DNA from 4 places in the Marinobacter nauticus ATCC 49840 genome. Region 2 is predicted to be linked to each of the others. Evidence: predicted binding sites of a transcription regulator. Region 2 holds the regulator's gene; each other region holds the start of a gene.
What was found. Region 2 encodes FliA, which starts transcription of late flagellar genes. Its sites were predicted from a motif close to CTAAAGTTTNNNNNNNNNNNGCCGNTAA; they were not measured.
Positions count from the first base shown of each region.

Region 1: a site for FliA is predicted at 865-892, ahead of MARHY_RS08780 (methyl-accepting chemotaxis protein). Genes of this name have one in related genera too.
Region 3: a site for FliA is predicted at 1,116-1,143, ahead of MARHY_RS11550 (flagellar protein MotY). Genes of this name have one in related genera too.
Region 4: a site for FliA is predicted at 769-796, ahead of MARHY_RS13045 (methyl-accepting chemotaxis protein). Genes of this name have one in related genera too.

Region 1 is NC_017067.1:1,899,699-1,901,900, forward strand. Features, by position in the region: gene MARHY_RS08775 (bifunctional GNAT family N-acetyltransferase/carbon-nitrogen hydrolase family protein) at 1-804, opposite strand, end outside; gene MARHY_RS08780 (methyl-accepting chemotaxis protein) at 961-2,202, shown strand, end outside.
Region 2 is NC_017067.1:1,378,477-1,380,678, reverse strand. Features, by position in the region: gene MARHY_RS06355 (protein phosphatase CheZ) at 1-208, opposite strand, end outside; gene cheY (chemotaxis response regulator CheY) at 230-613, opposite strand; gene MARHY_RS06345 (RNA polymerase sigma factor FliA) at 774-1,517, opposite strand; gene MARHY_RS06340 (MinD/ParA family protein) at 1,550-2,202, opposite strand, start outside.
Region 3 is NC_017067.1:2,476,155-2,478,356, forward strand. Features, by position in the region: gene MARHY_RS11545 (histone deacetylase family protein) at 1-122, shown strand, start outside; gene MARHY_RS11550 (flagellar protein MotY) at 145-1,074, opposite strand; gene pyrC (dihydroorotase) at 1,233-2,202, shown strand, end outside.
Region 4 is NC_017067.1:2,813,738-2,815,939, reverse strand. Features, by position in the region: gene MARHY_RS13050 (PhoX family protein) at 1-694, shown strand, start outside; gene MARHY_RS13045 (methyl-accepting chemotaxis protein) at 932-2,202, shown strand, end outside.

The DNA of each region.
Region 1 (2,202 bases), 520 kb from region 2:
CGCGTTGAAAAATTCCGGGAACAGGGCAAAGTCGCTTTTATAATCCGACAGTGCGTCCACGAAGTACTCAACCTGCTTGAGCACCTCCTCCACCGAGGTGAATTCCCGCATCTGCCACTGCACCGCCCCCATGCGCACCTGGGTTTTTTTGACGTTGAGTACCGATGAGGGAGGCGTATAGAGAATGTTTCTCCACTCCAGCAACGTCGCATATCCGAGGGATTTCTGGTCTTCCGGCAGGTATTTGTGCATCAGCCGGGTAACCTGGAAATCGTTGGAAAGCTGGAACGTCAGGATCGGGTCGTAGATTTCCTTGCGATCAACGCGCTGAATGTATTCTTCCGGAGTGTATTGCTCGGCGTACTTGAAGTAGCTGGGAATCCGCCCGCCGGCGAGGATGGCCCGCAGGTTCATGGAACGACAGAGCTCTTTTCGTGCTTCATACAAGCGACGCCCCAGTCGATAGCCCCGGTATTCGGGGTCTATAAACACATCCAGGCCGTAAAGCGAATCGCCGTTGGGGTTGTGCCAGATTTTTTCGTTACGCAGAATCAGGTCGTCGTAGGCGTGAGGGTTGCTGAATCTTTCGTATTTCACGCATACCGTGAGCGCCACCGCCACCAACTGGCCGTTGTCTTCGATACAGATCTGGCCATCTGGGAATTGTTCTACCAGAGCCTTGATGGTTTCTTTTGGCCACGCGCCACCAATGTCGTCGTAAACCCGATCCATCAACTCTTGCAACTGGCCGTAGTCATCAAGGGTCAGGTTACGCAGATTCAGGTGGAGCTCTTCATGGGCCATAGGGTTCTCCCTGTCGTGTCTGGCGAATGTGCTGTGATCTCAGCATTCTAGCAAAGAGTGTTCAAGACTTCGCAGGATCTGCCGTTAGTAAGTATGTTTCGACTACACTAAATGATAAATGCAATTTGTTTTTGACCCTGATTGGAGGCCGTCAGCTTGAACCTATCATTCGCCCAGAAATTGCTGATCGCAATTGGCTCCCTGATCGTGTTGATTATGGGCGCCCTGACAATTTCCAACGATATTCGGCTCCGCTCAACGACCGATCGCTACGTTAGCGCGCTGATGAGCGATGCGGTGGCCCAGAGTACGTCGAGCATTGCTGATTGGCTCAATACGCGCCTGGATATGGCGGAAGCGACGGCGAAGGCGCTGGAACGGACTCGCAACGACGATAACGCCCGCGTTCTTATGGAAGCCATGACCGAAGGTGGCAACATCAAGGACGTGTACGCCGGCACCGAAGATGGCCGCATGCTGATGCGAAGTGCCGAAGTAGAGGCCACGCTTCCACCCGATTATGACCCCCGGGTACGCCCCTGGTACCAGAAAGCCCAGCGTTTGGGGCAGGCGTCGTTTACCGATCCATACCTGGATGCAACCTCGGACGAGACCATTATTTCCGCCATGGCGCCAATCAAGCGAGGCAATTATGTTGGCGTGGCCGGTATGGATATCAGTCTCAACACAATCGATCAGATGCTATCGACGATTACCCTGGCAGAGACGGGCTATGCGGCGTTAATCAACAATTCCGGCACGGTCCTGTTTCACCCCAACAGCGAGATTGTTGGCAAGAACATCAGCGGCATGATCGGTCAGCAGCCGGTACTGGACGGTTCTCTGCAGGGATTTGAGAGCGAGGGTGCCGAGTGGAGTGTCAGCTTTCACCCCATCAGCGAAGCCCGGGCCGTGGACTGGTACCTGGCTACGTTCGTGAATGAAAACCTGATCAGTGCTCCCATCGTGGAGGCTCGGACTATGGGCCTGATCATCGCCGGGGTAGGGCTGATTGTTGCGCTTGTCTTGCTCTACTTTGCGATTAGCTTCCTTCTTGCGCCGGTTCGCAGGCTTAATGGCGCCATGTCTCGCATCGCCTCCGGAGATGCGGATCTTACCAAGCGTCTTGATGACTCTGCGTCTGATGAGTTTGGGCAGTTGGCGCGCAGCTTTAATAGCTTTGTTGAGAACATCCAGCAGGTTGTAAAAGAAGTAAAAGAGGGCAGCGACGAACTGGAGGAGAACGTAAAGTCGCTCCGACAGACGTCCAGTGACAGTCGCTCCAGTGTTGAAAACCAGCAGCATGAGATCGATATGATCGCGACGGCAATTAACGAAATGTCCGCGGCGGCGGGTGAGATTGCCCAGAATGCCCAGCAAACTGCGGAAGCCGCAGAG
Region 2 (2,202 bases):
TCCGGATTGCCTCATGGAGGCTGCGGGTCAGTCGCCCCACTTCCCGATACAGACTCTGATCGCGAACCTCGCTCAGTTCATTGATCAGGGTCATCGCCTTGGCATAATTCCCGGCGTTTACATTCTCGGCCAGGTCGGAGGCCTGCTTTTGAAGCTTCTCCGCCACCTCCGGATCAAGGCCCTGATGGTTCTGTTTGGTATCACTCATGGCGAGCCATCCGACCTCTGGTTACTGGATTCGTTCGAAGATTTTCTCGATCTTTTCCTTCAGCACGGCTGCCGTGAAAGGCTTGACCACATACCCGTTCACCCCGGCCTGAGCCGCCGCCACGATCTGGTCCCGCTTGGCCTCCGCCGTTACCATCAGAACCGGCAGGTTCTTCAGATTTTCATCAGCACGGACAGCCTTCAGAAGGTCAAAGCCCGACATGCCGGGCATGTTCCAGTCAGTCACCAGGAAGTCATACTTGCCGCTTCGGAGCATGGGCAACGCGGTGTTGCCATCGTCCGCTTCATCCGTATTGGTGAAGCCGAGATCTCGCAGCAGGTTTTTGATGATGCGTCGCATTGTGGAGAAGTCATCCACAATGAGAATTTTCATGTTCTTGTCCAATGGGACCTCCAGTCAGTAACACCCGGAATTCATTCAGCCTTTTGGAAGTCTAGCAGGCTGCTACCTTAAGCGCTTATTGTGTGGTGTTTGCGCACGTTGTAAAGCATCGTTTACCAAAAGCTACACAGCTTGCTGAAAGCGAAACACAGCACCTGGCCGATCAGTCGTTGTCACCATCCCGCCACTCGGCCAGCCGGCTGCGAAGTCTCAACGCCGCCTGGCTGTGAATCTGGCTTACCCGGCTCTCACTGACCCCAAGCACCGCACCGATTTCCTTGAGGTTGAGCTCCTCCTGGTAATACAGGCTCAATACCAGTTTTTCACGCTCAGGCAACTGCTCAATGGCGTCTGCTAGACTGCGCTGGAAAGCGCCTGAAGCAATACCGTCCAGCGGATTATCACTCGCTTCTGCTTCTTCTATCGGCAGCTCGCCGGATTCATTGAGCTCATCAAGACTAAAAAGTCTACCGCTGTTCGCGTCGGCAAGTGAGGCATGATACTCGTCCAGACCAATGCCAAGCTCTTCAGCTACTTCGGCATCCTGGGCCTCGCGCCCGGTACGATCTTCCACTTGTTTGATAGCACTGGCGATTCGCCGGGCGTTGCGATGCACTGAGCGGGGCACCCAGTCGCCCTTGCGGATCTCATCCACCATGGCACCGCGGATGCGAATCCCTGCGTAGGTTTCAAAGGTGGCACCTTTGCCGGAAGAATAGCGCTGCGCGGCCTCCAGCAGGCCAATCATACCGGCCTGCATAAGGTCTTCCAGCTGCACTGATGGCGGCAGCCGGGCCATGAGATGAAGGGCGATTTTCTTGACCAGCGGCGCATGCTCTTCAATCAGGGCTGAAGGGCTCCTGGCGCCGGCCTGATGGTAAATTCCCAGATGTTTCGCCAATGTCATGTATCCGGTTTTCTTGTAGGACTGGATTCAGATCAGACTTCGACGAGCCGCTCCACGAAGAATTCGAGATGCCCCCTGGGAGAGGACGGCAAAGGCCAGCTATCCACTTTTTCGGCCAGAGCCCGGATAGCCAGCGAGGCTTTCGCCCTCGGATAGGCATCCAATACCGCTTTCTGTCTTTGGACGGCTTTCTTGACGGCCTCGTCGTAAGGCACGATACCTACATATTGTAGTGCCACATCCAGAAAACGCTCGGTGACCCGGGTCAGTTTTTCAAACAGATGGCGGCCTTCCTGCTCATTGCGGACCTGGTTTGCCAGGATACGGAAGCGGTTCGTGCCATAATCCCGGTTCATCAGCTTGATCAGCGCGTAGGCATCGGTAATGGAGGTAGGTTCGTCGCAGACCACCAGCAGAAGTTCCTGCGATGCCCTGAGGAAGCTGACCACCGATTCAGAAATACCTGCGGCGGTATCCACAATCAGAACGTCAATCTGATCGCCCAGCTCACTGAAAGCGTTGATCAGGCCGGCATGTTCCATGGCGCTGAGCTGGGTCATACGCTGGGTGCCGGAGGAAGCCGGTACAATCTTGATACCACCAGGACCATTCACCAGCACGTCTTTGAGATCACAATCGCCGCTGAGTACGTCTTGCAGATTTCGATTAGCGGTAATGCCGAGCA
Region 3 (2,202 bases), 1.1 Mb from region 2:
TGAGTGTCGCCAATGACCACTCCAACGACCGCATCATCTCCACGCTGGAAGGCGGGTATCACCTGAAAGCCCTGGCAGAGGGTGTGGCCGCGCACCTGGAAGTCCTGAACGCAGTGTATTGAAACTCGGGATGGCGTGTTCCGGCTATCCCGAAAACTCGCTTCCCATACCGTTAGCCTGCAGCAGTTCCGGGCGCTCACCCTGGCGTTGCAAACGAATGGTGGTGCGGCGGTTATCAGCCGGCTGGCGGGAAACCGGATACTGATCACCGTGGGCCCGGACCGTCAGCATAGTCTCATCAATTCCCCTGGATTTGAGATACTCGGCCACCACGTTGGCTCTTTCCTCCGACAGCGCGCGGTTATCAATCCGGCTACCAATACTGTCGGAATGGCCGTCCACGAAGATTCTTTCTACCGTGCTGTCGGCCATCACGTAGGTCACAATATTGTCGAGCAAGTTCATGTCTGCCTGTGACAGGCTGGTACTCCCGCTGGCAAACGGAACCCGGCTGCGCCGAACCTGGTCGAAGTTAACCGGCAGCAGACTGGCAACGCATTCACGATAGCCGGCGTACGGGCCGGAAAAATTCACATTCGACAACTGCACCCGCACGGGCTGGCCGCTGTATACCGCGGCTCGGGTTACTGTCGGCTGCATACCTCGGGACAACCCCTGGGCAATCAACACCGCTTCCCGATTCCCCAGGTTCACCGAGCGGGGACTATCCGTTACCTGCACAGCACCAATGGGGCTCGGTGGAACTCCTGGCCGCCAGGGCGGAGCTTCGACCACTAACTGGCCCTGGCCGGGGCGCATCACACTGAGATCCGATTCGAGATAGAAACGCAGGTCTTCCCCTGCCCGGTGCCTGAGCACGGCGCGGCCAAAGCCAGGGACCTCATGGACAAGGGAACACTCAAAGACCGACTCGGAGAGATACCACTGGCTGTTTTCAATACCGGCACCATAACTGGATGACAGCACAGGCGCAGAGGGCAATGACATTAACCCTGCCGTCGCCAGCAATTTCAGCAATCTGCTCTGCCTGAAGAACCAATTGGGTGAAACCATAGGAATGCCCCGTGGAGCCTTTAAACCAGTGAACTAACCGGTTAACGGCGACCCGACCGGGAACTTGAGCCGGATAACTTACGAACAGGTTAAAAACATCTGCTTTTCGCTTCTGATATAATCCGCGAAATTTTGCGCTCGCTTTCGGATACCTTCTCATGACCCGACAGATAACCATCACACGCCCGGACGACTGGCACCTGCACGTGCGCGACGGCGACATTCTGAACGATGTGGTGCCCGCCACCGCCGCCTGCTTCGGCCGCGCTATCATCATGCCTAACCTGGTACCGCCGGTAACCGATGCCAGCGCAGCCATGGCATACAGGGATCGCATTCTGGCCGCGGCCCGGGGAACGGACTTCCAGCCCCTGATGACCCTGTATCTGACCGAGAGCACCACCGCCGAGACCATTCGTGAAGCCAAAGCCGCCGGCGTAGTGGCAGCGAAACTGTACCCGGCTGGCGCCACCACCAACTCTGCCTCCGGCGTAACGGACATTCGCAATATCTACCCGGTGCTGGAGGCGATGGCGGATTGCGGCATGCTGTTGCTGGTACACGGCGAGGTGACCGACAGCGACATCGATATTTTCGATCGGGAAAAGGTGTTTCTGGAGCGGGTTCTGGCACCAACGCTGACTGCGTTCCCGTCGCTCCGGGTGGTTCTTGAGCATATCACCACTGCCGATTCGGCCGAGTTTGTCCGTAACCATCAGGGCAATAACCTAGGGGCAACTCTCACACCGCAGCATCTGATGTATAACCGCAATCACATGCTGGTCGGCGGTATTCGCCCACACCTTTACTGCCTGCCCATCCTCAAGCGCAACAAGCATCAGGAAGCGCTAAGAGAGGTCGTGGCCAGCGGCGATCCCCGCTTCTTCCTGGGCACGGATTCTGCCCCACACGCGAAAGACAAGAAGGAAGCCGCCTGCGGCTGTGCTGGCTGTTACTCCGCCTACGGCGCCATCGGCCTGTATGCCGATATCTTCGAGGAACTGGGCATTCTGGACAAGCTGGAAGCCTTTGCCAGCTTCAACGGCGCCGATTTCTATGGCGTGCCCCGGAACACCGACACCGTGACGCTGGTGCGGGAACCCTGGACCATGCCGGAGAACCTGCCTC
Region 4 (2,202 bases), 1.4 Mb from region 2:
AGTGGCTGCGGCCCAGGGCGAAATGGTTGGCAACGTTCAGTTTGACGGTTTTGAGAATCAGGCTGATGTTTTGTTGAACACTCGCCTGGCTGCCGACATCGCAGGTGCGACCCCGATGGATCGCCCGGAGTGGGGGGCTGTAGATCCGAATTCCGGTCAGGTTTACTTTACGCTGACCAATAACTCCCGCCGGACGGAGGAGCAGGTTAACGCGGCAAATCCGAATGCCAACAACCGGACCGGTCATATTATTCGCTGGAGCGAAGACGGCAACGACCACACTGCGACCAGCTTTGACTGGGATATCTTCGTGTTCGCCGGTGAGCAGGGCACGGAAACCGTGGTTGACGACCAGGTTATCGTATCTCTGACTGATGACAACATCTTCAACAGTCCGGATGGCCTCTGGTTCGATTATAACGGCCGCCTCTGGATTCAGACCGACGGCTCCGATGCAGCACCTTATCAGAACAACATGATGCTGGCGGCCAACCCGGAAACCCGCGAGATCAAGCGTTTCTTCGTTGGGCCGGTTGGCTGTGAGGTTACAGGCGTTGTCTCCACACCGGATGTGAAGACCATGTTCGTCAATATCCAGCACCCGGAAGCAAACTGGCCGGATGCCAACGATCCGCGTCCGCGTGATGCAACGGTTATCGTTACCCGCGATGACAGCGGCGTTATCGGTGCCTGATCAGTCATAACGGTTGTCAGGCTCTGCCAAAAAGCCCGGGCGGACTCGTTCCGCCCGGGCTTTTCTCTTCTGTATTTCAGATTTCCTTCCAGATGCCGATAAACTCCTTGGGCCCTGCAATAGTGGTATCTTTAGTCCACTAAAGTAGGAGTTATTAACCTATATCATTTCTTTAACCTCAGGGATGGCCTGCAATAACAACATGCTTGCGTTAGCAATGACAAAGATGAGGGCACCATGGGTTTACTCGATCGCACTGCAATTTTATGGGGGGTGGGCATTGCTGTTGCGCTCGGTATTGCCTGCATTCTGGTGGCTCCGTTGATGGGGCTCGATGCCGCCTCTCTGTTAATCGGGCTCCTTGTGGGCCTTGCTGCTGCGGCTTGCTATCTGGTTTTACGGGTGCTTGAACCAATAGAGCGTGGAATCAACGACCTGAATGATGGCTCCCTGGCTGACAATCATCCCTTGCGGGCTCAGTGTGCGCAGCTTCTGGCGGATGCCCGTGCGGGCAAGGCCCTGGTTGAAACCCTCTCGGCCAGTGCCGACAAGAATGCCATCTCGGCCGCCGAAGTCTCGTTTGCGGCGGATCAGGTGAAGCAGCGCCTGGACCGACAGGTTGAAGAAACCGCTCAGATGGCCGACTACGCCGGCCAGATCACGGAATCGGTTCGGGAATCATCGGAACAGGCCACCAACGCCGCCACCATGGCATTGCAGAATCGCGAAGTCAGCGTGGAGGGGCGTCAGTCATTGGTGTCGGCCATTGAAAATGTGCGCTTGGTGCATCAACAGTCGGAAGAGAACCTCAGGTTGATTCAGGCCCTGCACGAAAAATCCGGCAAGATCCAGGGCGTGACGTCCACCATTCAGGGTATCGCCGAGCAGACTAATCTTTTGGCACTGAATGCCGCCATTGAGGCGGCCCGCGCCGGTGAACAGGGCCGCGGGTTTGCGGTGGTGGCTGATGAAGTCCGGCAGTTGGCCGGGCGCACTGCCCAGGCCACCAGTGAAGTGGCAGACACCCTCGACGAAATCCAGAATGACACAACCAAGATTGTGTCCCGCATTGAATCTCTGGCGAAAACCGTGGAAGACGGGCTGGCATCTGTAGAGAGCGTTGGCGGCCAGCTGGATCAGATTCGGGATCAATCCGACCGGGTTCAGCAGCAGGTTGCCCGTATTGCCGAGATCGACCAGAACAACGAGCAGAGTCTGGCCCAGGTGTTTTCGGCTATTGAGTCTGTCCGTGACCATATATCCGAAAGTGATACCAGTGTGGCATCGCTGGCGGACCAGGCTTCCACGTTGATGGAGCTGGCGGAGAAGGCGAATGCTGCCTTTGCGCTGAACAGCAGCGAAAGCTACCACCGGCCGTTTTATGAGAAAGCACTGGAAGGGGCGCAGCAGATTGGCCAGTTGTTTGAGGCGGCAATTCGAGAGGGCCGTTTGAGTGAAGCGGCGCTGTTTGACAAGAAGCGAACACCGATTGCCAACACCCAGCCCCA